3 regions of the Ruegeria sp. YTSC199 genome follow, and region 3 is predicted to be linked to each of the others. Evidence: riboswitches for the same ligand, from Rfam matches in the RefSeq annotation. Region 3 holds a riboswitch; each other region holds the start of a gene.
What was found. Region 3 has a riboswitch for cobalamin ahead of AC2FEE_RS20040 (hypothetical protein). Riboswitches for the same ligand answer to the same signal wherever they lie in the genome.
Positions count from the first base shown of each region.

Region 1: it holds a riboswitch for cobalamin, as region 3 does, so the genes downstream of both, AC2FEE_RS00325 (DUF1636 family protein) here and AC2FEE_RS20040 (hypothetical protein) in region 3, are expected to answer to the same signal.
Region 2: it holds a riboswitch for cobalamin, as region 3 does, so the genes downstream of both, AC2FEE_RS08850 (hypothetical protein) here and AC2FEE_RS20040 (hypothetical protein) in region 3, are expected to answer to the same signal.

Region 1 is NZ_JBXWMF010000001.1:62,190-72,620, reverse strand. Features, by position in the region: gene AC2FEE_RS00350 (TolC family outer membrane protein) at 1-977, opposite strand, end outside; gene AC2FEE_RS00345 (protein-L-isoaspartate O-methyltransferase family protein) at 1,074-1,727, opposite strand; tRNA gene AC2FEE_RS00340 (tRNA-Cys) at 1,956-2,029, shown strand; gene AC2FEE_RS00335 (NAD(P)-dependent oxidoreductase) at 2,073-3,029, opposite strand; gene AC2FEE_RS00330 (LysR substrate-binding domain-containing protein) at 3,133-4,017, shown strand; cobalamin riboswitch at 4,090-4,298, shown strand; gene AC2FEE_RS00325 (DUF1636 family protein) at 4,393-4,773, shown strand; gene cobW (cobalamin biosynthesis protein CobW) at 4,770-5,825, shown strand; gene cobN (cobaltochelatase subunit CobN) at 5,832-9,125, shown strand; gene AC2FEE_RS00310 (ferredoxin-like domain-containing protein) at 9,122-10,249, shown strand; gene AC2FEE_RS00305 (precorrin-8X methylmutase) at 10,249-10,431, shown strand, end outside.
Region 2 is NZ_JBXWMF010000007.1:85,336-95,766, reverse strand. Features, by position in the region: gene AC2FEE_RS08865 (alcohol dehydrogenase catalytic domain-containing protein) at 1-972, opposite strand, end outside; gene AC2FEE_RS08860 (hypothetical protein) at 1,192-1,716, opposite strand; gene AC2FEE_RS08855 (hypothetical protein) at 2,095-2,640, shown strand; cobalamin riboswitch at 2,901-3,106, shown strand; gene AC2FEE_RS08850 (hypothetical protein) at 3,424-3,639, shown strand; gene AC2FEE_RS08845 (LysR family transcriptional regulator) at 3,761-4,678, opposite strand; gene AC2FEE_RS08840 (tripartite tricarboxylate transporter substrate binding protein) at 4,781-5,740, shown strand; gene AC2FEE_RS08835 (tripartite tricarboxylate transporter TctB family protein) at 5,812-6,279, shown strand; gene AC2FEE_RS08830 (tripartite tricarboxylate transporter permease) at 6,286-7,800, shown strand; gene AC2FEE_RS08825 (lyase family protein) at 7,793-8,896, shown strand; gene AC2FEE_RS08820 (TetR/AcrR family transcriptional regulator) at 9,033-9,623, shown strand; gene AC2FEE_RS08815 (hypothetical protein) at 9,620-9,883, shown strand; gene AC2FEE_RS08810 (aromatic ring-hydroxylating oxygenase subunit alpha) at 9,893-10,431, shown strand, end outside.
Region 3 is NZ_JBXWMF010000025.1:54,203-64,633, reverse strand. Features, by position in the region: gene pdxR (MocR-like pyridoxine biosynthesis transcription factor PdxR) at 1-161, opposite strand, end outside; gene AC2FEE_RS20095 (ArsR/SmtB family transcription factor) at 297-605, shown strand; gene AC2FEE_RS20090 (permease) at 598-1,629, shown strand; gene AC2FEE_RS20085 (hypothetical protein) at 1,668-2,060, opposite strand; gene AC2FEE_RS20080 (DUF1013 domain-containing protein) at 2,112-2,873, opposite strand; gene AC2FEE_RS20075 (ribonuclease T2 family protein) at 3,004-3,633, shown strand; gene AC2FEE_RS20070 (hypothetical protein) at 3,630-4,118, opposite strand; gene AC2FEE_RS20065 (hypothetical protein) at 4,264-4,740, opposite strand; gene recR (recombination mediator RecR) at 4,792-5,385, opposite strand; gene AC2FEE_RS20055 (YbaB/EbfC family nucleoid-associated protein) at 5,450-5,794, opposite strand; gene AC2FEE_RS20050 (DNA polymerase III subunit gamma/tau) at 5,943-7,694, opposite strand; gene AC2FEE_RS20045 (protein-tyrosine phosphatase family protein) at 7,828-8,331, shown strand; gene AC2FEE_RS20040 (hypothetical protein) at 8,333-8,740, opposite strand; cobalamin riboswitch at 8,822-9,042, opposite strand; gene AC2FEE_RS20035 (alpha/beta hydrolase family protein) at 9,184-10,041, shown strand; RNA gene ffs (signal recognition particle sRNA small type) at 10,081-10,179, opposite strand; gene AC2FEE_RS20025 (bifunctional 2',3'-cyclic-nucleotide 2'-phosphodiesterase/3'-nucleotidase) at 10,219-10,431, opposite strand, start outside.

The DNA.
Region 1 (10,431 bases), on a different contig from region 3:
ATTGCCCGGCGGACCGTGGCAGCCAGTCGGCCACCAGCATAGATCGGCTGTTCGAGGCGCAGCGCGATAGTTGCATCTTCGAGGCTGTCATCGTTGTCATAGCTTTCGCGAATACCCGCATCGGCGTTCAGCCTGACATTCGGACCAAGATTGGCACGCTGCTGCTGCACGACCAGGTCAAGAGCACGCACCTGGTGCTGAGCTGCCTGAATGGCCGGATGATTACGCTGCGCTAGGCTGACAGCTTCACCCTCGGATCGCGGCAGATTAGGCAAGCTCGGCTGACCGGCTGTGCGCCCGGGAGCTTTACCTACCGCGTTGACATATTCCGCCTGCGCAATGCTCAGGTTACCACGCGCGACCGCAAGGTCCGCTTGCGAGCTGGCCAGCTGCGCCTGGGACAGCGCGACGTCCGTACGGGTCACCTCACCCACATCAAAGCGGTCCTGCGAGGCCCGCAATTCCTCGGCCGACACATCGACGTTGTTCAGACGGATTTGCACGGTTTCTTCCTGCAGCAACACGCCCAAATAGGCGTTCACACCGCGGAACAGGACCTGCTGTTCGACGTCCAACAGAGTCTGACGTGTTGCCAAAACCGTTTCCTGCGCCGATTGCTTACCCAAGATTGAGAAGCCGCCATCATAGATCAATTGGCTCAGCGTGAGTCCGGTAAAAAAGTTAGCCGGTTCATTCCTGACCACGCCCAGATCTGTAGAATTGCGCGTATAGTCCTGACTGACTTCCACTGCCCAGTTGATGATCGGGCGCAGCGCCGACAGTGCGATAGCGACATCTTCATCGGCCGCACGCAACAACGCGCGGTTCTGCTCCAGCAAACCGCTGGTGTTATAAGCCCCGATAAAGGCGTCGGTCAAATTATCCGCCCAAACCGCACGTCCTGGAATGACACTCAGCGCTATACCCGCCGTTAATGCCAAAGCCTTCACAAACTTCGTCCCCGTCCTTGCACGCATAACGAAATCCTTCTCAAATCAAAATTACGCTGCCCTGAGCGTAGTTTGCGCGTTTGTTTTCAACTAATCAAGGCAACAGAAAAATATGGGAAGGAATTATAGCGAAAATGCACACTCCGCGCAAAAGGCCTGTAAAACTGGGGCGTTGGCATTGAAGGCATGACGCCAGGTCACTCGCCCACCGGATTTGTGCCCGATCCGAACGGTGCCAAGCTCTCCGTCCACGAACAGGCAAGCAATACGCCCGTGATCCTTGAGTTGTGCGATCAGCGTTTCGGGCACCTGCTCGACGCCACCCTGGATCATAATCACGTCATACGGGCCATGCTCGGTCGCGCCCTGCTCCAGCGGGCCGACATGTACGATCGCGTTGTCGGCCTCCGCCTCCATCAGGATCGTCTGCGTCTCTGCGGCGAGGGCTTCGTCCTCTTCCACGGCCACGACCAGTTGCGACATGCGCGAAGCGACGGCGGTGGAATATCCCATTGCGGGGGCGATATCCAAAACGACCTCGTCATTCGCAATGTTCAGCACGTCCAGCATCTTGGCCAGCGTCCGCGGCTCCAGCAGGCAACGCCCGTTCCCCAGATCGATCACACCTTCGGCATAGGCGGCCTCGCGCTGGGCATCCGGTACAAAGTTCTCTCTCTGGACGGTCAACATGGCGTCAATGATAGGGAATTTCGTGACATCAGAGGGTCGGACTTGTGTATCAACCATCGTACGGCGCCGAGTTGCGAAATCTGTCATTGGATCGCTCATGTTAGTCCCAGGTATTCCCGGCTTGTGCCATATCCAGACGAAACCGGCAACGGCTGTCGCGTTGAAAGTTTGGCCGGATCACAGGAACTTGGTGTCGCACTGCGCCAAGTCGCGGCACATGGGAACGGATTTTTACAATCAACCCACTGGACGCCCCTGACGAAAGGTGTTAAAACGCCTGCCACACCACAGCAAGTATTTGATTTTGCTTGAAAAGGCGAGTTGGCGGAGTGGTGACGCAGCGGATTGCAAATCCGTGTACACCGGTTCGATTCCGGTACTCGCCTCCACTTCTCTACATTGACAACTGGCCGTATTGCGCCGCGTGGTGCGTCATTCCGCCCTTCGGCCCTGCGGGATGACTTCGTAGCCCGGTTCTTCCGGTTCGTCATCCAGCATTTCGGGCGGAAAGCCGGGGGCTGTGATGTCCAGGCCGGTGGCCTCTTCTAACCGCTTGATAATGTTCGGAGACAGTTCACGGTCGCCGTAACGGGCGATGCCATCTTCGAAGATGCGGATCATCACCGGGTTGATTTCCAGCGGCACTCCGGCCCGGTCGGCCACGTCCTGGAACAACCCGATATCCTTTTTAACAAGGTCCATCGTGAAAGAGATATCACGCGATCCGTTCAGGATGACCTGGCTTTCGGTTTCATGCACGAAGGAAGTACCGGAGGAAATCTTGATCGCCTCATAGGTGGTGTTGAGGTCCATCCCGGCAGCCTTGGCAGTCACCAGCGCCTCGGCACAGGTGATCAGGTTGGCGGTGGCCAGATAGTTCGTCAGCACCTTCAGGACCGAGGCCGAACCTAAATCTCCGGTGTGCAGAACTCGCCGTCCCATCGTGGTTAGAAACGGCAAAATCCGCTCGAATGTTTCGCGGTCGCACCCTGCGAAGATCGAAATGTTGCCGGTCGCCGCCCGGTGGCACCCGCCGGACACCGGGCAATCGACCGCGGCGCCTCCGCGTTCGACCACCATCGCGCCGAGACGCATAACCTCAGTCTCATCGGTGGTCGACATCTCCATCCAGATTTTGCCCGGAGCGACCTCGGGCAGCATCTCTTTCATCACGGCGTCCGAGGCGGCCGGGGACGGCAGACAAGTGATGACTGCATCACAATCCCGCATCATCTGCGCCGGACTTTCGGCAGCTTTGGCGCCTTTGGCCACGTATTCGGCCACCAGATCGGGGGCGAGGTCATGGACCGTCAAGTCAATTCCGTTGCGCAGCAGCGAGCCGGACAGCTTGCCGCCGACATTACCCAAACCGATGAATCCGACTTTCATTTCACCCTCCCGAAGGTCGTCGTTTGTGCTGAGTATCCCTATTGCCTGCCGGAAACAAAAATGAATAATAACACGTGATATAGGTAAAAATTTTTGGTGATAGATGGATCGCCTTCCAAATCCCGCTTGGCTGCGCAGCTTCGAATCCGCCGCGCGCCATCTGAATTTCACCACAACCGCGCGGGAACTTGGCCTGACGCAAACAGCCGTTTCACTGCACATTCGGTCCCTCGAAGCCGAGCTGGGTCAAAAGCTGTTCACACGAAATGCGCGGCGGCTGGAACTGACCGAGCTTGGGCAGTCTTATTCGCTGACAGTGCGGCGCGCTCTGGCCGATATCACACTGTCCACCAACAGCCTGTTTGGCCCGGCCTCGCGTCAGACACTTACGATCCGCGCCGCTATATCGACTGCCACCTACTGGATCGCCGCCGAACTGCCCGACTTCACCGAACGGCATCCGGACATCCCTGTCCGTCTGGTGTCGCATATCTGGAATGACAGCGGGACACCCGGCGATGTGGATGTGGAAATCCGCTTGGGTTACGGTGACTGGCCGGGGGTGCGATCCGAAAAACTCACCGACGAAAAGCTGGTCCCGGTCTGTCGGGCTGGGGACGACTCAGCAAAGCTGATCTCCCTGCCGCACGGGCCGCTGATTCACATCCTTGGATACGAGGACAACTGGGCGCGGTATCTTCAGGCCAACGGCATAGCGCCGCCCCACCAGCCGCCCCGGCATTCTGTGGACACCACGGTGGCGGCGCTGCAACTAGTGATGGCTGGTGCAGGATATGCCACGATCCTGGAACGGTTCGCAAACAACGCAATTCGGCAAGGCGCACCGATTGCGATTGCGGGTCCGGCGATTCCCTTTGCCCAGTCGCATTATCTGGTCAGCGCTCAACGGGCCGTGCAATCCACGGCAGCGGCGGGTTTGTTTTGCGCGTGGTTGCAGGAACGGCTGGTGGCGGATGCCGCGGATTGACACAAGCTGGTCGCTTTTCTGTTCTATGGGGTTTCTACCCCTGTCTCGCGCTTGACAAGGCCCCTGCCCGTGCCGCATGTCGCTTGCGTTGGTGTCCATCCACGGATGGATGAAAAGGGAATGCGTCAACGGTGATCCGTCAAACGCAGCCGCCCCCGCGACCGTGACCGGAGAGGGTGCCCAAAGCCACTGGCCGAATTGGCCGGGAAGGCGGGACATCCGACAGAGGCCCGCCTCTGACATCCGCAAGCCGGGAGACCTGCCAGCACGCGAAGATGAAACCGGGCGGGGTGTTCCGGTGTCGGGTCCATGTTGCGACACGTGGCCCGCATGAAACCCCGTCCCCCGCAATGAGGATTTGGGGGGATGAGAGACATGACCGAGACCGCACCAGTCGAGCTGCTGGTCTGTACCACGTGCCGCCGCGGCTTGCCCGTTGAGGACGACGCGCAACGACCCGGCGCCTTGCTTCACAAAGCACTGGAAGAGGCCGAACTGCCTGAGGGCGTGACCCTGAAAGCCGTCGAATGCCTGTCAAATTGCGATCAGGGCTGCTCCATCGTGCTGCGCGGCGGGCCGGATCGCTGGACCTTTGTGTATGAGCATTTGAACGAAACCGACCATGTTGATGTCATCGTCGATGGTGCCACCAAGTACCTTGCCGCCGAAGATGGTTTGGTCAAATGGCGCGAACGCCCTGAACATTTCCGCAAAAACTGTGCGGCCCGTATTCCCCCGATTGGAGCCCTGAAATGAGCAACCTCGAAAAACTTCCCGTCACTGTGATCACCGGCTTTTTGGGCTCGGGCAAGACTACGCTGGTCAAGCACCTGATGCAGAACCCGCAGGGCAAGCGTCTGGCCGTTGTGGTCAACGAGTTTGGTGATGTGGGCGTAGATGGCGATATTCTGAAATCCTGCGCCATCCCGGATTGCCCGGCAGAGAACATCATGGAACTGGCGAACGGTTGCATCTGCTGCACCGTGGCTGATGATTTCATTCCGACCATCGAGGCCCTGATGGCGCTGGAGCCGCGCCCCGATCACATCCTGATCGAAACCAGCGGTCTGGCCCTGCCCAAGCCGCTGTTGAAGGCGTTCGACTGGCCGGATATCCGGTCGAAGATCACCGTCGACGGGGTGATCGCTCTGGCCGATGCCGAGGCTGTTGCCGCCGGTCGTTTTGCCCCGAATGTCGAGGCCGTGGATGCCCAGCGCCTGGCCGATGACTCGATCGATCACGAAACGCCCCTGTCCGAAGTGTTCGAGGATCAGGTCTCCTGCGCTGACATCATCTTGCTGACCAAGCCTGATCTGGCTGGCCCCGAAGGCGTAGCCAAGGCCAAAGAGGTGATCGCGACCGAGGCTCCACGCCCCCTGCCCGTCGTCGAAGTAGCCGAAGGTGTAGTGGATGTCCGCGTTGTGCTGGGTCTGGAAGCAGCAGCCGAGGATGACATGGAAGCCCGTCCATCGCATCACGACGGCCACCACGATCACGAGCATGACGACTTCGAAAGCATCATCGTTGAGTTGCCGGAACAGAGCGATGCTGTTGATCTGGTTGCCAAGATCGAACGTCTGGCCACGGAACTGAACATCCTGCGGGTCAAAGGCTATGCAGCAGTATCAGGTAAACCCATGCGCCTGTTGGTGCAGGCCGTCGGCACGCGCGTCCGTCACCAATTCGACCGCCCATGGGAACCGGGTGAAGAGCGCCGCTCGCGTCTGGTGGTGATTGCCGAGCATGACGACATCAACGAGGCCGCGATCCGCGATATCCTCGTCGGTGTTTCTGAGCCCGCCGAGTAACCACACATGCACGTCGTCTTCCGCGAAAGTCACGGGTTAGAGGAAACCGAGACCGCGACCGATCTGGGCCAGAGCCCGGCGGATCTGGTGGTGCTGTCCTTTTCGGACAGCGACCTAGGCGCTTTCGCGGCGGGCTGGCATCGTGGTGGAGGCCCCGAGGGGCGGATGCCGACGATGCGTCTGGCCAACTTGGCGGCGCTGAAGCACCCCCTTTCCGTCGATACCTATGTCGAACAGACATTGGAGGGTGCGAAAGGCATCCTGATCCGTTTGATCGGCGGCGTGCCTTACTGGTCTTACGGCTTGCAGCAGGTTCTGGCGCTGGCGCAGGCCAAAGGCATCGCGCTGGCCGTTCTGCCTGCGGATGGGCGTGAGGACACGCGGCTGGATGATTTCTCCACCCTACCGGTCTCGACCCTGCGCCGCTTGGCGCATCTGTGTGACACTGGCGGCGAGGTTGCAGCACAGGCTGCGCTGGCGCAGATGGCGCTGGCGGCAGGTCTCTATGCCGGCCCGGTGATGGGCGCAAAGACCTTACCCGACTGCGGCGTCTGGTGCCCGGACCGCGGCGTGATCCCGGTGGATACAGCGTTCACAATCGATGCGAGACGTATCCTCGTCACCTTCTACCGCGCTTATTTGACTTCGGCCGACACAGCGCCGATCACCGCCCTGATCCGCAGCCTGCGAGACCGGGGACTGGATGCGGTTGGCCTGTTCGCTCCTTCGCTGAAGGCCCCTGCCGCAGCCGGGTGGCTGCGTGAACAGGTCGTGGCGCTATCGCCGTCGGCAATCATCAACGCTACCTCGTTCTCGGGCAAAGGTGCGTCAGGCACCTCACCACTGGACGAAACGAATGTGCCCGTGTTTCAAGTCGCCCTTGCCACCTCACGCCGCAAGGCATGGTCCGAAGCGGAGCGAGGCCTTTCCCCCGCTGACCTTGCCATGCATGTGGTACTGCCCGAGGTGGACGGTCGCATTTCGGCGGGCATTGCGTCTTTCAAGGAACCGGGCAGGCGCGACCCGTATCTTGAGTATTCCCGTTTCGCCCACCGGGCTGAACCTGAGCGGATCGAAGCAATTATCGACCGGGTTACCGGCTGGTTGAACCTGCGCGACAAACTCAAGGCGGATCAGACCCCGGCGCTGGTGCTGTCCACCTACCCCGGCAAGGACTGGCAGATGGCCCATGCGGTTGGCCTTGACGCATTGGCTTCGGCCGAGGCAATGCTGTCCGACCTGCAGGGAGAAGGTTATGATACCGGACCGGCGGAGCCGATTGCCGAGACCTTGCTGGACGCTCGTATTTCGTGGCCACTGGACGACTACCAAACCGCACTCGCGGACCTACCGGAACAACTGCGCACAGACCTGAAAACGGTCTGGGGGAACCCCGAGGACGACCCGACCTTCGCGGATGGTGCGTTCCACTTCACTGCTCTGCACCGAGGCAAGGCGCTGGTCGCGCTGCAACCGGAACGTGGCACGCCCGAATTGCGCGATGATGACTATCATGACCTCTCACGCACTCCACGCCACAGCTATGTGGCCTTCTACCTGTGGCTCCGCAAAGGCCTGCGCGCAGATGCTCTGATTCATATCGGCGCCCATGGAACACTGGAATGGCTGCCGGGCAAATCGGTCGCCTTGTCCGCCGACTGCTGGCCCGAGGTTCTGATCCGCGATCTGCCGGTGATCTATCCTTTCATCGTTAACGACCCCGGCGAGGCCGCACAGGCCAAACGCCGGATCGGAGCGGTCACGCTGGGCCACATCCCGCCCCCAATGAAAGAAAGCGGCACGCCGGATCGGATGGTGCGGCTTGAATCGCTGCTGGATGAATTCTCGAATGCCGACGGTCTGGACCCCAAGCGCCGTGATCGCCTGCAGGAGCACATCCGCAACGAAGCACAAGCCATCGGGCTGGAAAATGACCTCGGCCTTGACCAGGCCACCTGCACCGCCGAGGCAATCACCCGCATCGATCGTTTTGTCTGTGACATCAAGGAAAGCCAGTTTGGCGACGGTCTGCACATCTTTGGCCGCGTGCCCGAGGTGACCAGCAATTTCGACCCCGCGCCCTCGGCCCATGCCGAGCGCAGCGCTCTGATCGACGCACTGGCCGGCAAACGGATCGAGGCTGGCCCGTCAGGCTCTCCTTATCGGGGGCGGTCAGACGTGCTGCCTACTGGGCGAAACCTCTATACCACCGACCCGCGCTCGGTGCCCACCCGCGCCGCCTATGCCCAAGGCGTGAAACTGGCCGAAGAACTCGTCCGGCGACACCTACAGGAGGAAGGCGATTATCCGCGAGGCCTGATCGTCGATCTATGGGGCTCGGCCACCATGCGCACGGCGGGCGAGGAATTCGCCATGGCGCTGCACCTGCTGGGCGTGAAGCCGGTCTGGGATAAGGGTTCCGAGCGGGTCTCGGGCATCGAGGTGCTGCCGATCACCGACCTCAGCCGCCCGCGTCTGGACGTGACATTGCGCGTCTCGGGTCTGTTTCGCGATGTGTTCCCAACGCTCTCGGCGCTGTTCGGTCAGGCTGTAAGGGCGCTGTCAGAACGCGATGAGGCCTCGGACTGGAATCCGTATGCCGGTCAGGAACCCGCAGCCCGCGTCTATGGTCCGGCCCCCGGCAGCTATGGCCTGAACATGACCCACCTGTCCGAGACCTATACGGACGAAGCTCGCGCCAAAGCGGGCGAAGCGTGGCTGGAGGCCAGTTCCTTCGCGCTGGAAGGTGAGCATATCGCGCCGGACAAAGACGGCATCACCCAGCGTGTCGCCAATGCTGACAGCTTCGTGCACCTGCAGGACCTGACCGAAACCGACCTGCTGCTGGCCAATGACTATGCCACGCACGAGGCCGGATTTGCCGCCGCTAAGAAGATCACCGGCGGCACTGCGCAGCTTTACCATCTGGACAATACCAATCCGGAAAACCCGCGTGCGCGGACCCTGCCCGAAGAGATCAGCCGCGTCATCCACGCCCGCGCCGCCAATCCTGGCTGGATTTCGGGAATGCAACGTCACGGGTTTCGGGGCGCTGCCGAGATCGCAGCAACGCTGGATCACATGGCCTCGTTTGCGCACCTGTCGGACACAGTCGCGCCACATCTGTTCGACCTCTACCACGATGCCACGTTGGGTGATGCCGAGGTCGATTCCTTCCTGCAAGAGGCCAACCCGCAGGCACATCAGGCCATGAAAGACAGGTTCCTTGCGCTGCTGGAGGCAGGGCTTTGGAACACTCGCCGGAATTCTATCCGGGCCAACCTGGAGGGCCTGGAATGAGCGCGCCAATCGTCCAAGGCTGGTGTCCCGGCGCCCATCGCCCGATGATGTCCGGCGATGGGCTGGTTATACGGGTACGGCCCCGGCTGGCCCGGTTGAGCGTCGTGCAGGCGCTTGGGCTATGCGAACTGGCGGAACGGTTCGGCAATGGTACCATTGACCTGACCAATCGCGCCAACCTCCAGTTGCGAGGGGTGAAAGAGTCCGACCATCAGCCGCTGCTTGCGAAGCTTGCAGCGCTGGACCTGCTGGATTCCGAACCTGGCATCGAAGTACGTCGCAATATCCTCGTGTCACCCTTGTATGACACAGGTGATCTGACCGCGCGACTGACCCAAGAACTGATCAACCGGCTGGCGGAACTTCCTGCCCTGCCCGCGAAATTCGGCTTCGCCATTGATACCGGTCCTGAACGCCTGCTTGCCGGTGACTCGGCGGATGTCCGACTTGAGACCAGTGCCGAGGGTTTGATCCTGCGTGCCGACGGGTGTGAAACCGGGTGCTGCGTGTCGGAAGCGGACGCCATCGACCGAGTGATCGCTCTGGCCGAGTGGTTCGCCGAGCGTTTCACACCAGACACACGCCGCATGGCGCGGGTGGTTGCGGCGCAGGGTTTGCCGCAGGACTGGCAGGGTAGCGCACCAGCGACCATCTGCGCGCCATTGCAACCCGGTGCCTGTGCTTTGGGCGCGCTCTATGGCGCGGCCTTTGGTCAACTGCCCGCGCGACGCCTGTTCAACCTGATTGAAGACACCGGCGCATCCGCTCTTCGGGTCACCCCGTGGCGGCTGATCCTGCTGGAAGGCGGGACGGTTATTCCCGCATCGGCCTTTGTAACAGATGGCGCCGACCCGCTGATGACCACCGACGCCTGCCCCGGCGCGCCGTTCTGCCCGCAGGCGCAGGCTGAAACACGTGACATCGCCCGCGCATTGGCGCCGCGTGTCAGCGGTAGCCTGCATGTCTCGGGCTGCTCCAAGGGGTGCGCCCGGATGGGCGCGGCGGATGTCACTTTAGTCGGCCACAACGGACGATTTGATCTTGTCAAACAAGGCCGCGCGGGGGATGAGCCCTGCCAGCACGGCCTGACCGAAGAAACACTTATGACCATGGACTTCACCTGATGCCCTATGAATACGAAACCGACGGCGCGGCGATCTATAAGGAAAGCTTCGCCACCATCCGGTCCGAGGCCGACTTGGCCCGCTTCGACGCCGACGAAGAGCCGGTTGCCGTTCGCATGATCCACGCCGCCGGGATGGTCGGGCTGGAAAAGTTCGTTCATTTCTCGCCGGGTTTTGTCTCG
Region 2 (10,431 bases), on a different contig from region 3:
GATTAAATCCTTCAACGCAAGTCGTTCGGAAATATCGGTTTTCCAGCGGCCATCAGCAAACCGGGCCTGCACCTCGGCTACGACACGCGCCTGATCTTGCGGTGGGGTTGAGGTGACCCAATTGGTAAGCCAGAACCCTTCGATTTGCTTGCCCATAAAGATCAGCTGGCCCATCTGTGTCAGTTGCGGCAGTTCGGCGCTGAGCTTGCCGTAGCAGATCCAGCGCGCCTGGTTGGGCATGGCGCAGAACACCTGCTCGGACAATTGGTCGGCCACGGCATCCAGGAACACGCGGGGTTTCAGTGCCTGGCTGACTTTGGCAAAGTTCTGAGCAACGTCCGGATCGGTGGTCACCAGAACCTCAGCCGCTCCGTGATCTTTCAATATGTCGACAGTTTCCCCGCGCCGGACCAGCGCGATAGGTTTCAGCCCGAGATCGCGCCCGAGGCCGCACATCAGCTTGCCCAACTGGCTGGTGGCTGCCGAGATTACAAATGCATCCCCGGCGCCCCGTGCGATATCAACCATCGCCATGGCGGTCAGAGGATTCACGATCTGCGCCGCACCGTCTTCGTCGGAAATCTCGGGGCGCAAAGGGATGCACATCATTGCCGGAGCCAGAACGTATTCCGCCCAAGCGCCGGAACTGGCAGTGATAAATGCAACGCGCTGACCCTGCAACGCTTCGGCGCCTTTTCCGGTTGCAACCACGTCACCGCAGCCCTCAAACCCGGCGGCGGCCCCCTTGAAGCGAGGCTGCCCGTATTCACCTTTGATAAAGTGGATATCAGACGGATTCACCGATGCCGCGCGCAGCTTGACCAGAACCTGTCCGGGGCCGGGTTCGGGAACGGGCAGCTCGGCCTCGGCCAACCAGTCAGCAGCATCACGGATATAAGGGCCGGTGGATTCGCCGGAATAGCCGTCGTGTAAAAGAACAGTGGCAAACATAGTCGAGGGCAGGGTGGTCATGGTCGTTCCTTGTTTCTGAACTGAACGTATCGTTGATGAAACCCGGTCACTGGCGGCTACTCATAACCGCGTCGTGAAAAACATGGATCTGGGTTTATTCCAACTCGACGACAGCCAAACAAATGAGCCGTCGCGGGTCAATCGGCCGACGCCCTGACGTGGATGGAACCTGCGCCACGCCCGCAATATGGGCCGCCCGAACCGGGCGACCCGTCTGCTTCACTGTCCCGACAGCAGGTCGCGGAGTTCCTGAATCTTCACCGCGATTGTCTCTGGCGAAGCTTTGATGTCGTCCAGAATCTTGATGGCCTGCGTTTTCATGTCCTGCGCCAGTTCGCTTTCCTGAATCGAAGCCACCATCGTGTCATAGTCGAAATTCTCAAGGCTCAGCGCGCCGTTCTCGACCCACGAGTTCAGCAGGTCCTGACCCTGGGTCGCCAAGGCAGCAACCTCTTCACCGGCCTGATTGGCCAGATCGGTGGCCGCTTCACCGGCCTGCTCGGCCGCATCAGTAGCTTGTTCCGCGATGGATGAGGCGCCTTCGGTTGCCTGATCCGCGACCGAGCTTGCAGCCTCGCTTACAGCATCGGTTGCATCCTGGGCGGCCTCGCTGACCGCGTCGCCAGCGTCTTGTGCCGCCGATTGCAATTGCTCAGCAGGCGTGGGTTCAGGTTGAGTAAAGTAATAATACGCGCCAGCGCCGATGGCGGCGATGGCTACAGCTAATAGGATAGTGCGCGACATGTGTCTCTCCTTTGGAAAATGTCTCGCCGAGATGGGTTAAATCTAATCGGATGCAAAGGGGAAATCCCGGAAATTCTTTTCAAATCCGTGGATTGAGCCGTGCTATGCCTATCCGTTGATCCGCAACGGCAATAACATGCCACAACACTTTTGTTCGAGCGCGGACTGCTTGTGATTGTTGGAAATGTACTATCGGTTCTGTTGCCACTTTGGTGATCGGAAGCACCGTTCTTTTCGAAGACCGCGCAAAATCATTGCGCTCTTGGACGTCAGCCGATCCAAGAACGGCGTTCAAAGTGAGTGTTCCTGCCTCGAACTAGCAGCTTAAGCTTGATGCCCTTTGTACAAGCGTATCGCGCATAGAATGGATAGCCTGTTTTGACCGAGAAAACCCAGAATCTAGTCCGGACTCAGCCCGCATATTTCCTCGATTTCGAAGCCAGCTCACTAAGCGCGATCAGTTGGCCAATTGAGATTGGGATTGCACGCGCTGTCAACGGCAACGTGATCACTGGATCGCGTCTTATCAAACCCCACCCTGATTGGGACGCGGCGGGCTGGTCGGACGTCAGTGCACGAATCCACGGATTAAGCCGCGCCTATCTTGAAGCAGAGGGCGGCGATCCCCAGAGGGTTGCGCAATGGTTCAAGGCAAGAAACACCGGAATTGCTGTAACGGACAATCCGGAGTTTGAACGGCGGTGGCTTATACGGCTGCTGGAAACGGAAATGCCCTTTCCCAAAGTCCAGCTTCTCGACTTTGACAGCTATGTCCGGATGAGCCTGACCGAGGACGCAGCGGTCGCACGCGTCTATCACACGTTAGAAAGTGCAGGGCCGCCACCGCATCGAGCGGGGCAGGATGCGGCGCGGCTGGCCGAAGCGTGGTTAAGCGGTTTTGATTGCCTGCAGAGCTCTGACTAGCACGGAGCGGACGGTGCCAAGGCGCGTATTCCGCCGAGTTCTCTGCTCGCCAGAGCCAAAGCCGCGCGAAAGTACCAAGGGTTTCCCTCTTAGCTTTCGACCGGGCCCGAAGAAATCGGGAAAACACCAAACTCCAGCTGGTTTTGACCGGCTGCCCATATGCTGGGTTATAGGGATGTCGAGCGCTTTCATGGGTCAACGGGAAGCCAAGCGGCCAGCCTAACGATTCATGGCGCGTTTTTTTTGAACCAACTCGGATCGCGTGTTGGAGCCGCGATGGTTCCCGCCCGCGTCGAGCGGGGTGGTTAAGGGGTATACGGTGCAGCTCTGAAAAAAATCAATCCGTGACTTCGCCCGCAACTGTCGGGGGTGAGCTATCCGAGATCGGCGACTGGCAATTGCCAGAGAAGGATCGGGACAGCGTCGAACCGCAAGTCTGGTGACCTGCTATCCAAATTGTTTCCAATCTGGGTGGGGTGACTCATAGGGGATGAAAAGGTTCCAAACGGTCTTTGCCGTCCAAAACCTTGCATCTGTTATGCCTAGTCCAAGCTGGGCAGGTGATATTCTTGTCGTTTTGGAAATCTGAAACCCGATCCTGCAGCACGCTTGGGGCGCACTTCGTCTCGGCATCGTCTGATCTTCGGGCCTACGCTGGGTCTTGCAGGGCAACTCGATGACGGAGCGCTTAACAGAAAACAGCGCTAGCCAGCGGGGAGGCTGTCTGACTGAATTCAGCGTGCCGGTTCTGGTTGCGGACGCTCTGGCGCTGTCCGCGCTTCTATGGCTTTCGACTTACACGATGATCTGATGTCGGCTGTTCTGCGAATCCGCGATCTGGCTCTTGGGTGCCGGGACCGGTCGGTGTTCCGTCTTCTGTCTATGGATTTCGAAGCCGGCACGACTTTGGTCGTCCTGGACGCAAACGGGTCGGGCAAAAGCCCGTTCGCAAAGATGCTTCCGGACCTAAAGGAGTCGCGTTCTGGTCGCGTGGACTGATGGGCCGAGTTCGACCGACGCTTCCCCATCCGTGCGCGGGATCGCGCAGCGATGGAGGCTTGGCGCGGGTTCGGCCTTTGTTTGGGGCCGGACGCCGCAGCGCGTGAACAAGTAGACACAATCAATTTGCAAGTTCGAGTGTCGTGCTTTGTTGCGCCAACCCCTCAACCACTTCGAACAACGCCTTTTCAAACTGAACAAGTGCATTGGACCTTGTGTTAGACACAGGGTAGAGCAGGCCAAAGGTCATCCAACGTTCGGGTGTAACAGGTACAAGCGCGACCTTCTCTGGTTTGGCCTGCGCTGCAACCAATTCATCTGCGATAGTTAATCCCACACCTTCGGCAACCAACGAACAAGCAAGCTGAGAGGCAGCGACTTCGCAAGTTTGGACCGGTGTAACACCAGCCGAATGGAAGATGTCATCAAGTTGGTCGCGCAACAACAAGCCGTGCATCAGACGTATGACAGTCTCACCTGCAAGATCACCTGCCGTCAGCTCTGTTCGAGTTGAAAGTGGATGAACCAAGGGTAGGACGACCTGGGCCCGCACTCTCAACAAAGGTTTAGTGATGATGCCTGGATGATCGACAGGCAACGCGCCAATCCCGATATCGTATTCCCGCCCTGCCAACCATTTCCCCGCTTCTCTTCGGGCGCGGACGTCCAGGCTGACATTGGTTCCTGGATTGGCTTTCGTGAACCGTGCAACGGCCGGGGCCGACAGGGATTGCGCGATCCTTGGCATGGTCACAATGCGCAGTGTTTCAGTGCGACCCGCCTTGATGTCAGCAGCGATGCGCGGAACCTCGTCGAGGTTATCGAGGATTCGTCCGGCCTCTTTGTAAAAGGCCAGCCCCTCTGGCGTTGGTGTCAGGTTTCGACCACTGCGATCGAAAAGCGTCAGTTTAAGCTCTGCCTCAAGCCCCGAGATCAGGCGGCTGATTGCCGGCTGGCTGAGGTGAAGTACCTCCGACGCGGCGACAAGCGAGCCTTCGGACAATGTCGCGCGAAACGCACGCAGGGCTTTGATATTCATTTTCCACGCTTTCGTATTTTGCAAGAGTAAATAACATCTTTGCATTTTTTACAATTGAAGACTCGGCGTAGATTGATCCCAAGTGAAATTGGGAGGTTACTCATGAAACGCAGAACTCTTCTTAGTGCCGCAATCGCTGCCGTTGCGGTCACCGCAACAGCTACCGCAAGCTTTGCCGCAGATTGGCCGAAACGTCCGATCAACCTGGTTGTTCCTTACAAAGCTGGAGGAGGCACCGATGCCTATGCCCGCGCTATATCGGCCGCCGCCGAAGGTATTCTGGATGTGCCGGTGGTTGTCGTTAACAAGCCCGGTTCCGGTGGCCTGAACGGCGCCAATTCCGTCGTTGGCGCCCGTCCCGATGGCTATACGATGATGATGACCTCTGGCGGGTCGTTTCTCTTGTCGACCATGACCCGTGACACGGACATCGACGCTCTGGACAGCTTTGATTTTGTCGCTCAGGTCGGTCAGTTGCAGACCTCGCTGATGGTGCCGGCCAACAGCCCGTTCCAGTCCGTTCAGGACGTGATCGAAGCGGCCAAGGAAAGCCCCGGCGAGTTGCGTTGGGCCCATTCAGGCCGAGGCGGGTTCCACCATGTCGGCGGAATGGGCTTTTTGGCCAGCAACGGAATCGAGGCGCAAGACGTGCCATTCAAAGGGGGTGGACCGACCCGTGCCGCACTGATTGGTGAGCAGGCAGACTTCGGGTTTCTCGGCGTTCAGCAGCTTGCAGGTTTCGAAGAGCAATTGCGTGCGCTGGCCGTCAACAGCCAGGACCGTGATGGCATCATGAAAGACGTCCCTTCGTTTGGTGAGTTGAACATTCCATTCGCAGCTGTCTCCTCACCAGTGATCGTATTCGCACCCAAAGGCACACCAGAAGAAGTGGTTGCGGCGATGGAAACCGCGTTGGAGCAGATCGCCGCCAAGCCCGAATTTGCCGAGCTTCTCGCCTCGCGCGGAACCGGTCCGGTTTATCAGAATGGTGCGGATGCCAAAGCAACGCTGTCCGCCATGAAGGAGGACGCCGCTCCCTTGGTCCAAAGTCTGACCAACTAAAGTCCTCGGGGTCGGGTGGGTCATGTCCATCCGGCCCCATCTTCTATCAGCCGGATTCCGGGAGGAAAGTTATGCGAGCCTATGCAGAAGGATTGGTTCTTGGCCTTGTTTCGATATTTGCCATTTGGGGGGCCTGGCAAGTGCCCGCCGCATCTCCGGGAGATACCTGGGCAGGTATTGTACCATTTTCTGCATCGGTTGCCTTGCTGTTCCTGTCAGGCTTGATGCTTTTGGGCGCGGCGCGCCAAACGGCGGGAAACACGAGCCATGATCAAGATGACGGTGCGACCCTTCAGATCATCGGTCTGTTCATCATCGCCCTGATCTATCAGCAGTCCTTCCGTTGGTTTGGCTACTTGCTGCCCACGGCCGTGGTTGCACCGATTATCCTTTACTTCTTCGGCGTACGCAGCTGGATCGGGCTGGGCTTGTCTGTTGTTCTGTGCCCTCTGGTCTTCCACCTCATCTTTTTCGTCCTGCTTGGCGTCTTCCCTCCCTATGGCGAGGTTTTCGACCTGCTCAGCTGGATTCAGGGGTAAAACATCATGGAAATCTTTCCTGCACTTCTTTCGGTTATTACCGATCCCACGCTGCTCTTTGCCATCTTCCTCGCCGCAGTTGTGGGAATGATCGTCGGTGCCACACCCGGCCTGACTGCTTCGGCGGCGATTGCGATGCTGCTGCCCATCACCTTTTACATGTCGCCTTTATTTGCTCTCGCATTTCTGTACGTGATCGGAAAATCCGGGCGGTACGGCGGCTCGATCGCAGCCATTCTGTTCAATACGCCCGGTACGGCGGCCAGCGCCGCAACGCAGATCGACGGTTACCCGCTTGCCCGTGCCGGTAAGGCTGGCAAGGCTATGAAGGTCGCCACGATCTCGTCGATCATCGGTGACCTGATGGGGGATATCCTGCTGGTCATCGGCGTCGGCTTCATCGCGGCCATCGCCCTGAAATTGGGTCCGCCTGAGACCTTTGCAATCTACTTTGCCGCCTTCGTCGTCATCGGCTCTGTCATCGGGAACTCCATCGTCAAGGGTCTGGCATCGGCTCTGATGGGTATCCTGATCGCCATGGTGGGGCTTGATCCTATCTCGAGCGAAGAGCGCTATACGTTTGGGTCGTTCGAGCTGTCCAACGGCATTGGCCTTGTGCCGCTGATGATCGGTGTGTTCGTTCTGGGCGAAGTCTTTGCCCAGCTGGAAACACGCCGCAAAGCTACGGGCGAGACCGAAGAGAATGAAAGCACCGAAGACGGCAACACACTGACCTGGGAAGAATATCGGCCCTGCCTGCCGCATGCTTTTCGTGGCGGCTTCATCGGTGCTGGCATCGGTGTATTGCCCGGCCTGGGCTCGGCCATCGCGGCATTCATTTCTTACGGTGAAGGCAAGCGGCGCGCAAAAAATCCCGAGATGTGGGGCAGGGGTGCACTGGAAGGTGTCGCCGCGCCCGAGGCCGCCAACAACGCGGTTTCCGGCCCTTCGATGGCGCCGCTGCTGACGCTGGGTATTCCGGGCTCGACCATCGGGGCGATCCTGCTGGGTGTTTTCCTGATTCATGGCATTCAAGTCGGCCCGACCCTGTTTTTGACCGACAAGGAACTGATTTACAAACTGTTCGCCTGCGGCATGCTGGGAATACTGGCCTATGGTCTGATCGGCTATTTCGGCGCAACGCAGGTTGCACGTCTGATCCTCAAGATTCCGACCAACGTTTTATATCCGCTGATCTTCCTGACAGCGTTTGTCGCGGCGTATTCGGCGCGCGGGTCCATGTTCGACGTGACGGTCATGACAATTGCGGGATTTGTCGGCTGGTTGATGCGAAAATACGACTTCAACGTCGCGGCTTTCGTGATCTCGTTCGTGCTGGCCAAGGGGGCCGAGGAGACCTTCCGCCAGTCGCTGCTGATGTCCGAGGGCGGCGCAACGATCTTTATCGAGCGCCCGATTGCGTTGGCCTTCCTGATTGTCGGGCTCGCCGCCATGGCGTTCCGAATCCGTGGGATCCTCAAGGAACGGCGGATCGCACAAGGAGGACTGGAAGATGCTTGAATATGGTATCTATCGGGACTGTTTTTCCAGTGCCGACATGCGCGCCATCTGGTCGGAACATGCCACAATGTCTGCCTGGCTCAAGATCGAACAGGTTCTTGCCGCGCGTCAGGCCTCAGCCGGGTTGATCCCGAATGAAGCTGCTGCGGCTATCGAAGCGATTTCAATCTGTGAGCTGAACCAGGCCGAGTTGCAGGCAGAGATGATGCTTGTCGGCCGCCCAATCGTAGGGCTGGTCCAGCAGTTGCGCAAATTGCTGCCGGACTATGCGGCCCATGTACATTTTCGAGCGACGACGCAGGACATTATGGACACCGCGATGGTCCTGCAGATGAAACTTGGGCTTGAGCAAGTCCAAAGATGTCTTTCCACCGTTGTGGCGTTGATCGACGATCACATCTCAGCCTGTCAGGGCACGATGATCATGGGGCGCACCAATGGTCAACACGCCGTTCCAATCGATTTGGCGACGAAGTTCAAGGTCTGGCGATCGGAACTGGAACGCCGATCTCAGGCGTTGGATGCAGCGGCGGAACGTGGCTTGAATGTTCAGATCGGTGGTCCCGTGGGTGATCTGCGCGGGTACGAAAACGGCACTGGCCAGCAAGTCAAAAAAGGAGTTGCGGGCTCACTTGGGTTGAACGTGGTCGAGCCACATTGGCAGAACGCGCGAGACGGGGTGGCTGACATCGTCATGGCTATGGGGGCTCTGTGCGGGACGCTTTGCAAAACCGCTCATAACGTCAATCAGCTTTCATCGTCCGACATTGGTGAGTTTGCCGAGGTGCATGAGCCGGGCAAAGGTGCATCCTCTGCGATGGCGCACAAAAAAAACCAACGGGCTTCGGAATTCGGCGAAGCGGTTGCCCGTCTGGGACGCCAGCGTGCTGAACAGATTGGGGAACTGACCCTGCAAGAACACGAGCGGTCCGGCGGCGTCTGGATTGCAGAGTGGGTCGTCGTGCCTGAGACGTTTCTTTTAACTTCGGGCGCATTGCAGTGGTCCGAACGGATGCTGAAGTCACTGGTTGCCGATCCCGTTGCGATGCAGAGGTTGGTGGCAGGCAAACCTCGTTTGAAAACCTCCAATGCATAGTTTCGGCAACACTTGGTAAGACTTTGCAATTGGTTGGGCGGTTTCGTCTTAGTGGCTGGTTCAAAAAGTAGATTGTCACCATTGACAAAGTAGAGTTGATCATTATTTGTCAGTGGTGACAATTTATGGGGCCGAAATGCCAAGACCTTCGCTGAAAGATCAAAGATCACATGAGATTCTAGACGCTTACCTCACATGTGTAGCGCGGTTCGGGCTCGATGGTGCGACACAGGAACGGATTGCAGTGGAAGCTGGCGTCAAGCGTCCTCTTTTGCGTCACTACCTTGGAAACAAGGATGAAATGATAACCGCACTGGCCGACCACACCATTGCCGGTTTTGCCGCTTCGTTGGAAGGGCTACGTCAGGCACTGCCAAAAAACGCGACGCCTTCAGATCTTGTGGACGCTTTGTTTTCCGAAGGGGCTGGAACCGATCCGCGATTGATGCTGGCCTATCAGGCGTTGGTGACGGTGGTTCCGGACCGGCCGGATCTTCGGCAAGGTCTCATGGACAGCCTCACGGATTTCTTTGATTTGGTCGAGGCGATCCTTGCGCGGGCGGCTCCTACGGTGCCCGACACAAGCATTCGCGCAGTTACTCAGGGAATATCGGCGATTTTCGTGAGTTTGGACGCTTTGACCCCGCTGAATCCGCCAGAAGAATGGCGCTCTGAGTTAAGACAGGCCGCAACGCTTCTGGCTTCGGTTCTGGAGGCGCAGCAATGAGTCTTGCGAGAACCACGAACTACATTGCCTTGCCCATCCTGTTGGTGGCCGCGGTGCTTGGTCTCTACTGGGTATGGGGGTTGCTTTTCCTTTGGTGGGTCGTCCCGTCACTGTTGAACGGACAGGCTTTTTTGATGTTTGAGATCAATCGGGACGACGACCCGTTTCTCTACTGGGCCATTGTCTGCCTCTGGGCTTTGTCGGGGATGATGATGATCGCCGCAAGCCTGTTTCCCCAATACGCCTATCTGCTTACCTGAGGAACTGAGATGACCAAAATGTATCACCACCTGCCGGTCGAGGCCTACACCTCGCAGGATTGGTTCGAGAGGGAACAGACCCAGATTTTCTCACGCACCTGGCGGTTTGCCGGTCTGGTTGAAGATATTGAGGGGCCGGGGCACTACCTGTCGGTTCAGGCGGGTCTGAACAACCTGTTCATCGTAATGGGACGCGACCACCGCCTGCGCGCCTTTCACAATATCTGCCGCCACCGGGGCACCCAGCTGATCCGGGCGGTTGGCAAAACGCAAAAGGCGCTGACATGTCCGTATCACGACTGGACTTATGATCTGGAAGGTAACTTGATTTCGGTTCCCGATGAGCCATCCGAGTTTCCAAACGGCATCGATAAATCCTGCCTTGGCCTCAAACCGGCCAGCGTTGATGTCTGGCGCGGCATGCTGTTCGTACACCCCGACCCGGATGCGCCGACTTTGGCGGAATGGTTCGGGGAAGTTGACTCGCATCTCGGTCCTCACAAGCCGGAAGAACTGGTCGAATTTGCCGAAGGGCGAAATACCTACGA
Region 3 (10,431 bases):
CTGACGCCCAGATGGGCTGCCAGTTTGCGGGACGAGGGCAGCTTTTCCCCGACATGGAACCTGCCGGATAGGATGCCCTCGGCAATCATCTGCTGGATCTGCGCCTGCAGCGTGCCTTGCCCGTTCAGCTCTAGAAAGAAGGTTTCGACCGATATTGCCATAGGGTCTTATAGATTGGACTTATGGGGTGAGCAATCTGGACTTACTTAATTCTCGAGAATTCGTGATGCAGGTGGTTGACCCAGTGGTTGGATTTGACTAAATAACTAGAAATCTAGTTTAATGGAGTAAACGAGATGTGGGAAACCGCTGCAGCCGGGTTTTCAGCCATGGGGTCCGAGGCTCGGTTGAAAGTTCTGAGGACTTTGGTCCGGGCCGGGCAGGCCGGTCTGACGGTTGGCGAAATACAGGAGCGGACGGGGATCGCCCCATCGACCCTGGCGCATCATCTGAGGTTTCTGGCTGCCGGTGGTGTGGTCGAGCAAGAGAAAGTCGGGCGCAGCACGATCAACCGGGCCCGTTTTGACGAGTTGAGAAACCTGGCGCAGTTCATTCTTGCCGAGTGCTGCGCGGACGAAGTGGGAAAGGCCGCGAACGATGGCTGAGTTGACACAAAACCCGAAGTTTTCGGCCAAGGCCGCTCTGGATCTGATCAAAACGCCTTGGGCCTTGATCGTAGCAATCCTTGCCGCCGTGGCCGTTCTGGACCCGGGCAACTGGAGTGACGTCGTAACTTTTGCGGGTAAGGCGCTGGCGCATACTGGTCAGTACATCCTGTTCGCTGTCTTGTTGCTGTCCTATCTCAAGGCAACCGGGGCCGAAGTCATGGTTGCCCGCGCTTTCGAAGGGCGTGAGACGCGGATGATTTTCCTTGCCGCAGTGTTCGGCGGGTTGGCCCCGTTCTGTTCCTGCGAGGTTATTCCGTTCATCGCAGGGCTGTTGGCGCTTGGCGCGCCGCTGTCTGCTGTGATGGCCTTTTGGCTCAGCTCTCCGTTGATTGATCCACCGACCTTGCTGATTACTGCGGGCGCATTGGGGTGGCCGTTTGCCATTGGTAAAGCAGTTGCTGCTGTTGCGTTGGGTTTGTTCGGGGGCTTCGTCGTGCGTGGACTGACGCGTTCGGGGGCATTCGCCCAACCTCTGCGTGAATACAAACCAGCTGGGTGCTGCGGGTGTGGTCCGAAGCAGGATGACAAACCAGTCTGGCGGTTCTGGCACGAGCCCGAACGTCGTCAGCGGTTCCGGTCCGAGTTTGTTCATAATGGCCTGTTCCTACTGAAATGGCTGGCGCTGGCCTACGTACTCGAGGCACTGCTGGTCAGCTATGTTCCGGCCGATCTGATTGCACGCGTGGTCGGTGGTGAAGGTATCGTCCCAATCGTGATCGCTGCGCTGGTCGGGATGCCTGCCTATCTGAATTCATACGTAGCGCCGCCGCTGTTGGCGGGGCTGACGGAACAGGGGATGAGCGCGGGGGCGGCGATGTCGTTCATGATCGCGGGTGCGGTCAGTTCGATCCCGGCGATGGCGGCGGTCTGGTCGCTGGTCAATCCCCGGGTTTTTGCAACTTATCTAGGGTTGGGTGTCATAGGCGCTATCATCGCGGGGATCATCTTTCAGATGATCTGAAGTAAAACCCGCCCGGTGATCACACCGGGCGGGTTTGCTTATTGGTTAGCCTCGCAGAGGCTCGGCAGTTTGAATCGGTACCGTGCCTCTCCACTTTCGACGTAGACGCGTTTTTCCACACAGGCTGTGGTGCCGACAGTGCGGGCGACATGCTCTTTGGGTTCATTGATGGAACTGGCCGACCCATCCGGCAAACGGACTGAGGCGATGACGCCGTTTTTGAGGTCGCCGTTGATCGGCGTTGCCGACAGGACCGCAACGGTGATGAACGAGTCATGCTCGTGCGTGCCATCGTCATTGAGTACCAGCAATGCGGTCGCCACCATGATGGTGCCAACGATTGCGACCACCAGCAAACCCCAGGTTTTCAGGAAAGCATAGATCGATACGGCACGGTGCGGGCCGAAGAATTTGGACAGGGTGGACAGCATGGTTTTCTGCAAAAAAAGACCCCGGCCTGTTCTGCCGGGGCCATCTGAGCGTTAGGGGCGCAGATCGTCTTCGTCTTCATCCTCGGCCCCGCCCTTAGGCAGGTTGAAGAAGCTGTCGGCGTCGATGATCGGTTCTTCCTCGGCCTCTTCTGCCGGGTCGTCAGACAGCGAGAAGGTTTCCAGACCTTCAATGGCGGTCGGGATCTTGGGTGCGGCGTCCATTTCGAGCGACTGCTCGGTGGAAACCAGCTTGCGGCGCTCGTCGTCAGACATCACGCCACCTTCTGCGGCCTTCTTGGCAGCGGCCTTCTGAACGATCGCGTCCAGTTCCGACTGTTTGCAAAGGCCCAGCGCAACCGGGTCGATTGGCTGCATGTTGGAGATGTTCCAATGGGTGCGTTCGCGGATCGACTGAATGGTCGGTTTGGTGGTGCCCACCAGCTTGGCGATCTGACCGTCGCTGAGTTCGGGGTGGAACTTGACCAGCCATAGAATCGAATTCGGACGGTCTTGACGCTTGGACAGCGGCGTATAGCGCGGACCACGGCGCTTTTCTTCGCCTGACGCAGCCGGGTTGAACTTGAGCTTCAGCTTGTGAAGCGGGTTGTTCTGCGCGGTATCGATCTCGTCTTGCGTCAGCTGGTTGTTGGCGATGGGGTCAAAGCCTTTCACGCCTGCCGCGACGTCGCCGTCTGCGATGCCCTGCACCTCAAGTTCGTGCATGCCTACGAAATCCGCGATCTGCTTGAAGCTGATCGTGGTGTTGTCCACCAGCCATACGGCTGTTGCCTTGGCCATAAGCGGTTTTGCCATCAGCCCGTCTCCTATAAATACATCTATCCCGTCGCCGGAATTCGGCGGCCCCTTGGTCTTAGGGCAGGTTTCCGTTGTCGGGGAACTTGGGGCTTATATAGTCGCGCAAAGGCAAGAAGGGAAGAGGCGAATGCGCTGGGTAATTTTGTGGGTGTTCAGCGCTGTGGCGGCGCTGGCCGATGGCGAAAAGGCGGGAGAGTTCGACTATTATGTTCTGTCTCTGAGCTGGTCGCCCAACTGGTGCGCGCGGGAAGGTGATGCGCGTGGCTCGGACCAATGCGATACACGGCATGACCACGGTTGGATCCTGCACGGGTTGTGGCCGCAATACCATCAGGGTTGGCCGTCTTATTGCCGCACATCCGAGGCGCCACCTTCGCGGGCGATGACCCGCGAAATGACCGATATTCAGGGCAGTTCCGGCCTGGCATGGCATCAATGGAAAAAGCACGGGACCTGCTCGGGCCTCAGCGCGACCGACTACTATGCTCTGTCCCGTCAAGCTTATGACCGCGTCGAGCGGCCACACGTGTTCCGCAAGCTGGACGCCTCAGTCAAACTGCCCGCCTCGGTGGTGGAAGAAGCCTTTTTGAAAGCCAATCCCGGACTTGACCGCGACATGATCACCGTCACCTGCAAGCAGGGCTACATTGAAGAGGTGCGCCTGTGCCTGTCCCGCGACCTTGAACCGGTGCCTTGCGGTCGGGACGTGATCCGCGACTGCACGGCCAAGGACGCGCTGTTCGATCCGATTCGCTAGAGCTTTTTGTTCTGGCAATCCCGCGCATAGTCCAGCGCCTTGGCGGTGCCGTTGAGATCGATCGCCATCACCACTTCGCCTGCCGGGTTGTAGACGGTCATCGTCTTGTTCTGAGCGATGGCTTTAACGAAACTCCGATCGGTGAAGAACACCGTCGCACCGGGCACGTCGCGCTGATTGAAGCCGATGGCGGTGGCGTCAAAGCTCTTGCCGTCCAGATCGAACCGGATGGGATAGCTTTTGCCCTGTTCGATTTCGCCCCAAGCCTTGTTGTAAACGGCGAAATACCCGCGATTGTCCAGCGCGTCATAGCCGATGCGAACCACCGAGAGGTCCTGATAGATCGTCTGGATCAGACACCCATTGCCCAGCGCGGGGTCCATCATAATGTTCCAGCCTTCGACAAAGCCTTTGTCGATGAGTTCCTGCGACAGGGCAGAGGTTGCGGTGAAAGCGGCAAAGGTGAGGGTGAGAAGGCGGGTCATTGATTGCATCCTGATAGCTTTGATTGGGCAGAAAGCCCTAGAAATCCTGTTTGGGCAAGGAACGGACTAGTTTTTGACAGCTTTTTTGCACCACGCAACTCACAGTTTTTTCCTCAACAGCAAGGCTCATTGTTGTCTATTTGCCTTACTTGCAGCTATGCGGAAACGACCCTTCAGAGTTCTCGTTGAGTATACCAACAACAGTATCAGCATAGCAGATGAGTGTCTTGTCACCGGGACCCTCTCGAGAAAACAATATGAACTCTGTTGTTCCGCCGATCTTTTTTTCAAAAACCAGCCTAAATTGCGTGACATTTGGTGGGGAGTTACGGACTTTTTGCCAGATAGGCGTGAGAGGCCCTTCAACAAGTTGATCCACGTCTTTCCATTCGTCCAAGATAATAACGGCTACGTCCGCATGAGCAAACTGATCAGGCCTCGAGTTAGGATCAATACTCGGGCTTTTCCGTGAAACTATTTTGTAGAATGCATCTCGCTGGTCTTTTTGCCAATCAGAGACAACAATTAGTTTCAATTTGCCTCCGTCATCGGCACTTGCCGTCCCGGTTACGCACTGAATTGCAATAGACAGTGTAGCAATTGCCCCGAAAACTGCCTTCATAAGCGCTCCAATATCTGTGTCTGCAGCATAAACTAAACATACCAAAAAAGACTAAATTTCCTTCCGCGCCCTCAACGCCGCCGTAATCGTCCCGTCATCCAGATAATCCAGCTCTCCGCCAATCGGCACGCCCTGCGCCAGTGAGGTCAGGCGCACCTGCCCCTCCAGTTGATCGGCAATGTAATGGGCGGTGGTCTGGCCATCGACGGTTGCGTTCAGCGCCAAAATGACTTCGCTGATCTCCTCGGCCAAGACCCGATCCTTGAGGCGCGGAATGCGCAATTCGTCCGGGCCGACTCCGTCCAGCGCCGAGAGTGTGCCGCCCAAAACGTGATAACGGCCTTTGAACACTCCGGCGCGCTCCATGGCCCACAGGTCGGCCACGTCCTCGACCACGCACAGCTCTCCGGTCGCGCGCGCCTCGTTGTCGCAGATATCGCAGATATCAGTGGTGCCGACATTGCCACAGTTCAGGCACTCGCGGGCAGTGATGGCCACTTGCTGCATCGCGTCCGAGAGCGGCGTCAGCAACAGGGCGCGTTTGCGGATCAGGTGAAGTACGGCGCGGCGGGCCGATCGGGGACCGAGGCCCGGCAGCTTGGCCATCAGGTCAATCAGGTTGTCGATTTCGCTGTTCGAACTCACCGCGGGTGCTCCTGCAAAAGGGCCGGGCAGGGGCGCCCGGCCGGTTTTCCGTCAGGAGTGTCTATCAGAACGGCAGCTTGATGTCTGCCGGTAGGCCCATGCTTTCTGTAAGCTTTGCCATCTCGGCCTGAGAGCATTCCGTTGCTTTGGTCTGCGCATCCTTGATGGCGGCCAGGATCAGGTCCTCGACCACTTCCTTGTCGTCGCCGTTGAAGATCGACGGGTCGATGTCCAGACCTTTGAGTTCACCTTTGGCAGTGGCGGTTGCCTTGACCAGGCCAGCACCGGACTCACCGACGACCATAAGGTTGTTCAGCTCTTCCTGCATTTCGGACATCTTGGCTTGCAGGTCCTGTGCGGATTTCATCATTTTGGCCATGTCGCCGAGACCGCCTAAACCTTTGAGCATCGTTCTTTCTCCTGTGTATCGGTTTGCCGCCTAAATACGGATGCCATCCGCGTGGCACAAGGGGCGAGGGTGCTCCCGCCCGTCGTCAAGGTCTTTGACAAGACCTTTCCTCCGGTTGGGCCCGGCAGAATTTCGGGGAGGGCTTGCTTTAGTCCTCCTCGAACGGATCCCATTCGTCTTCGACCTCTGGCAGAGCTTCGGTTTCGACCTTGGCGGCGCGTTCTTCGGGTGTCTCAATCCGTTTAATGCGCGCTTTCGGGAATTGCATCAGCACGGCCTGCACCAGAGGATGCTGTTCGGCCTCGGCCTTCAGCGCCAGATCGGCGGCATCCCGGACCTCGGCAATGGTTGCGGCATCCCCGTCGGCGACAATCGAAACGGCCCAGCGGTTTCCGGTCCACCGCTGCAGCGCTGTTCCCAACCTTTGGGCCAGGTCTGTGGGTGCGTTGTCCGTAGGCGTGAATTCGATCCGACCGGGCGAATAGGACACAAGGCGCACGCCGTTTTCAACCTCGACCAGCAGTTTCACATCCCGGTTCGTCCGGATCAGTTCGACGACATGGTCAAAGCTGGGATACCGTGCAAGCGCCGCTTGGGTGTCCTGGGCCAGCGCGGCAGTTGGCGCTCCGGCAGATCCGCGTGCCGTCGGGGTATACGCAGGAGCAGCAGGTTGAGCAGGGGCATGTGATGGCACTACGGTGCCGCCATCGGGGCCTCCGTTCGGCGGGGGCGGCGGTGCATCCTGCAACCGCTTGATCAGTTCTTCTGGGCTCGGCAGGTCGGCCACGTGGGTCAGGCGAATGACAGCCATCTCGGCAGCCATCATCGCGTTCGGAGCCGCCGAGACTTCTTCGAGCGCTTTCAGCAGCATTTGCCACATCCGGGTCAGTACCCGCATAGGCAGGGCCTCAGCCATCTGCTGACCACGGGCGCGTTCATCCGGTGATACGGTTGGGTCCTCGGCTGCGTCCGGGGTAATCTTGACCACTGATACCCAGTGGGTGATCTCGGCCAGATCGCGCAGCACCGCCAGCGGATCCGCGCCTTCGGCGTATTGCGCGCTCAGTTCGGTCAGGGCGCTCGCGGCATCTCCGCGCAGGATCATGTCCATCAGGTCCAGCACCCGCCCGCGGTCGGCCAGTCCCAACATCGCACGCACTTGATCGGCGCTGGTTTCCCCGGCCCCGTGTGAGATCGCCTGATCCAACAGCGAGGTTGCATCCCGTGCCGACCCTTCGGCCGCACGTGTGATCAAAGCCAACGCGTCATCCGCGATCTGGGCTTTCTCGGCCGTTGCAATCTTGCTGAGCAGGCCGATCATGTCTTCTGGCTCGATCCGGCGCAGGTCGAAGCGCTGGCAACGGGACAGCACCGTCACCGGCACTTTGCGGATCTCGGTTGTGGCGAAGATGAACTTCACATGTTCGGGTGGTTCTTCAAGCGTCTTGAGCAGCGCGTTGAACGCGCTGGTCGACAGCATGTGGACCTCGTCGATGATGTAAATCTTATAGCGCGCGCTGGCGGCGCGGTAACGAACGCTGTCGATGATCTCGCGGATGTCGTTGACGCCTGTGCGGCTGGCGGCGTCCATTTCCATCACGTCGACATGGCGGCCTTCCATGATGGCCACGCAGTGTTCACACTGGCCGCAGGGTTCCGTGGTCGGCTTGCCCTGGCCATCGGGGCCGATGCAGTTCATGCCCTTGGCGATGATCCGCGCCGTGGTGGTCTTACCCGTGCCGCGAATGCCGGTCATGATGAAGGCCTGTGCGATCCGGTCGGCCTCGAACGCGTTTTTCAGCGTTCGGACCATCGCATCCTGACCGACGAGATCGGCAAAGGTTTCGGGGCGGTATTTGCGGGCAAGAACCTGATAGGCGGGGCTTGGCGTGTCGTTCATGTCTGCTCTGTCGGATTCGGTTCAAGAATGCAGCGTAGAGACCCCCGCCGCCCGCGTCCACCGCCGCTGTAGGCGAAATTCGGTTTGCAGGACAGTTTGCGCATCGTAGAAACGATTGCAGGAGGGCCATCTTTTGAGACTCTTTGCGATTCACGCCGTGCAGGTGGGAAATGGCACGGTTGCCCTTTCACCAGTCCCGGGGCGCGGCGGCAACTACCTGCAGGATCTTCGTAGCATCCGAGACTGGCAGCCGGATCTGGTGGTTTCCATGACCACTGAGATTGAAATGCTACAGGAAGGCGCCGCCGGACTCGGCGACGATCTTCGCGCCGCCTCTATTGGGTGGGCGCATCTGCCGGTTACGGATTTCGGCGCGCCACCGCCAGAAGTTCAGGCCGCATGGGCCGAGGTCAGCGCGGCGGCGGCACAAGTCCTGTCCCGTGGAGGGCGGGTGTTGGTGCATTGCCGGGGCGGTTGCGGCCGGTCCGGCATGGTTGCCTTGCGCCTTATGGTCGAACAGGGCGAGCAGCCCGAGGCAGCGCTGAAACGTCTACGCGCCGTGCGGCCCTGCGCCGTTGAAACCGACGGCCAGTTGCAATGGGCGGCGCAGGCGGCCAGCGCCCGAAAGGGCAGCTAGCTTAGAGCGCCGCGTGCTGCTCCTGTTGCGCAACCGGACTTGCGGCCAGCATCAATACCTCGAGCATCGCGCAGGGCGGGTTGGCCATAACATCGGCGGGCAGAGAGCTGAACACATCTGCGAACATCATGTCGGCATACCTATCAAGTGAATCGGTGGAGACATCGGGTTCCGTGCCGCAAAAGACCCGAATCTGATCAGGCCGCGCGCGAAATCGGGCGGTGCAACCTTCAAGGCAATGGGCCAGTTCACTGCTGCCTTCGACCTGAAAATCGGGGGTTGTTGCAGGTGCGGCGGTCTCTATCGCCTGAGTAATGACACGCGCGACCCGTGCCAATGCTGGGCAGGTCTTGCCGGTTCGCTGGCATACGGTGGCCGAGTATTCGTGGGTCTTGGTCTTCCAGATCATTGTGCGCCCTCCGCGCGTAGGACGGGGCGTAGATCAGGTGTGACAGCATGCTGACGACCTGCCCGGACACCCCGCCCGAGTTTCGGTTTTGGTTCGATGGCAGGTCTCCTGACTTGCGGGTCATCGCGTTGCCGACCTTCCCAGCCTTTCGGCCAGTGGTGTTTCGGCATTGCTCACCGCTTACAGTTGCGGGGGCAGTCGCGGCCTTGGTTCGTTCCGGTATAACCGGGGCAGAACCGCACCGTGTTCCCTTTTCATCCCGCCCCGGATTGGGGTCGAGAACCATCACGGCATCGCTAGCGGGTGCGGGCGGTCCGAGTCAAGCGGGCAATTTGCACGGCCAGGTCGACGCGTGGTCATGTACGACCACTGTTGACTTGTGACGGAAAACGCTGCGGATTGAAGAAAGTGAACCAATCGGTTCAAAATCCGGAGGCCGCACCATGCTGGACACTGCACAAACCGTTTCGATCGAGGACTTTCAGTTTCAGTCCGGCGCGGGCACCTTGTCGGCACGCCTTTATCTGCCAGCGTCCGCGCCCCAGGTGGCCGTAGTCATTCACGGTGCTACCGGTGTACCGAGAGATTATTACCAGCATTTTGCACGCTGGCTGGCTGCCGAGCGGGGGATGGCCTGTCTGACTTACGACTACAGCGATTTCGGCCATTCTCTGAACGGGTCGTTGAAAGAATCACGGGTCAAGATGGCCGATTGGGCCTTGGTCGACATGCCTGCGGCCCGCGCTGAAATGCGGCGCAGGTTCCCCGATGCGCAGCAGTGGAGCATCGGACATTCGGTCGGCGGGATGCTGGGGCCGATTCAGCCCGACGTCGATCAGATCGACCGCATGATCTGCGTCTGTTCCGGCCCTGTAACGGTATCGGATCACCCCTGGCCGTATCGGGCGCTGGCTTTGCTGTTCTGGTATGGTCACGCACCCTTGGCGGTGAAAGCCCTGGGGTATCTTCCTGGCAAGGCGCTGGGGGTCGGGGCGGACCTGCCGGCATCGGTATATTGGCAATGGCGGCGGTGGTGCACCGCGCCACGCAACTACCTGCCCGAAATCGGGATATCCTTGCCTGATGCGCGCTGGGCGCAGTCAGGGACGCCCGTGGACCTGTTTACCTTCGAGGATGATGATGTGGTACCGCCCAATGCGGTGTGGCGATTGGCTGATCTGTACGGTCCAGATGCGCGCCGTCACCTGTTGTCACCCGGTGAATTTGGCTTGTTGGAAGTTGGGCACATCGGCGCTTTTGCGCGCCGCAACGCAGCCCTTTGGCCACGGCTGATCGCATGACTTCGCCGGTTCTGGCGCTTTACGTTCGCTACGGGCAAGAAGTGAGAGGTTGGACATCGACCCAAGCGGGGCTCGTTGTGGCTGCTTCCTTCCGGACCTGACCAGGTTGGCGAGGCGCTCGCCCGCGCCAACCTCTCAACGCACGATATAGGCAACAGGCGCGGAAATGACAACCCGTCAGAGCGTTAAACGGATCAGCAAAAAGCCGTCATCGTCTTCTCCGATCAGCTGCGGAGTGTATTCTTCAAGCTCGGCAATATGATCGCGGGCCTTCGGACCGGTTCTGAGCAGGGTTGTCGCGCCGGGAAATGGAGCAAACCGAAAGGCGCGCGGCGCTTTTTCCAGCGGGTCCCGTGGCAGGGCACCCGACATGTAGTCTCGCAGTATGTG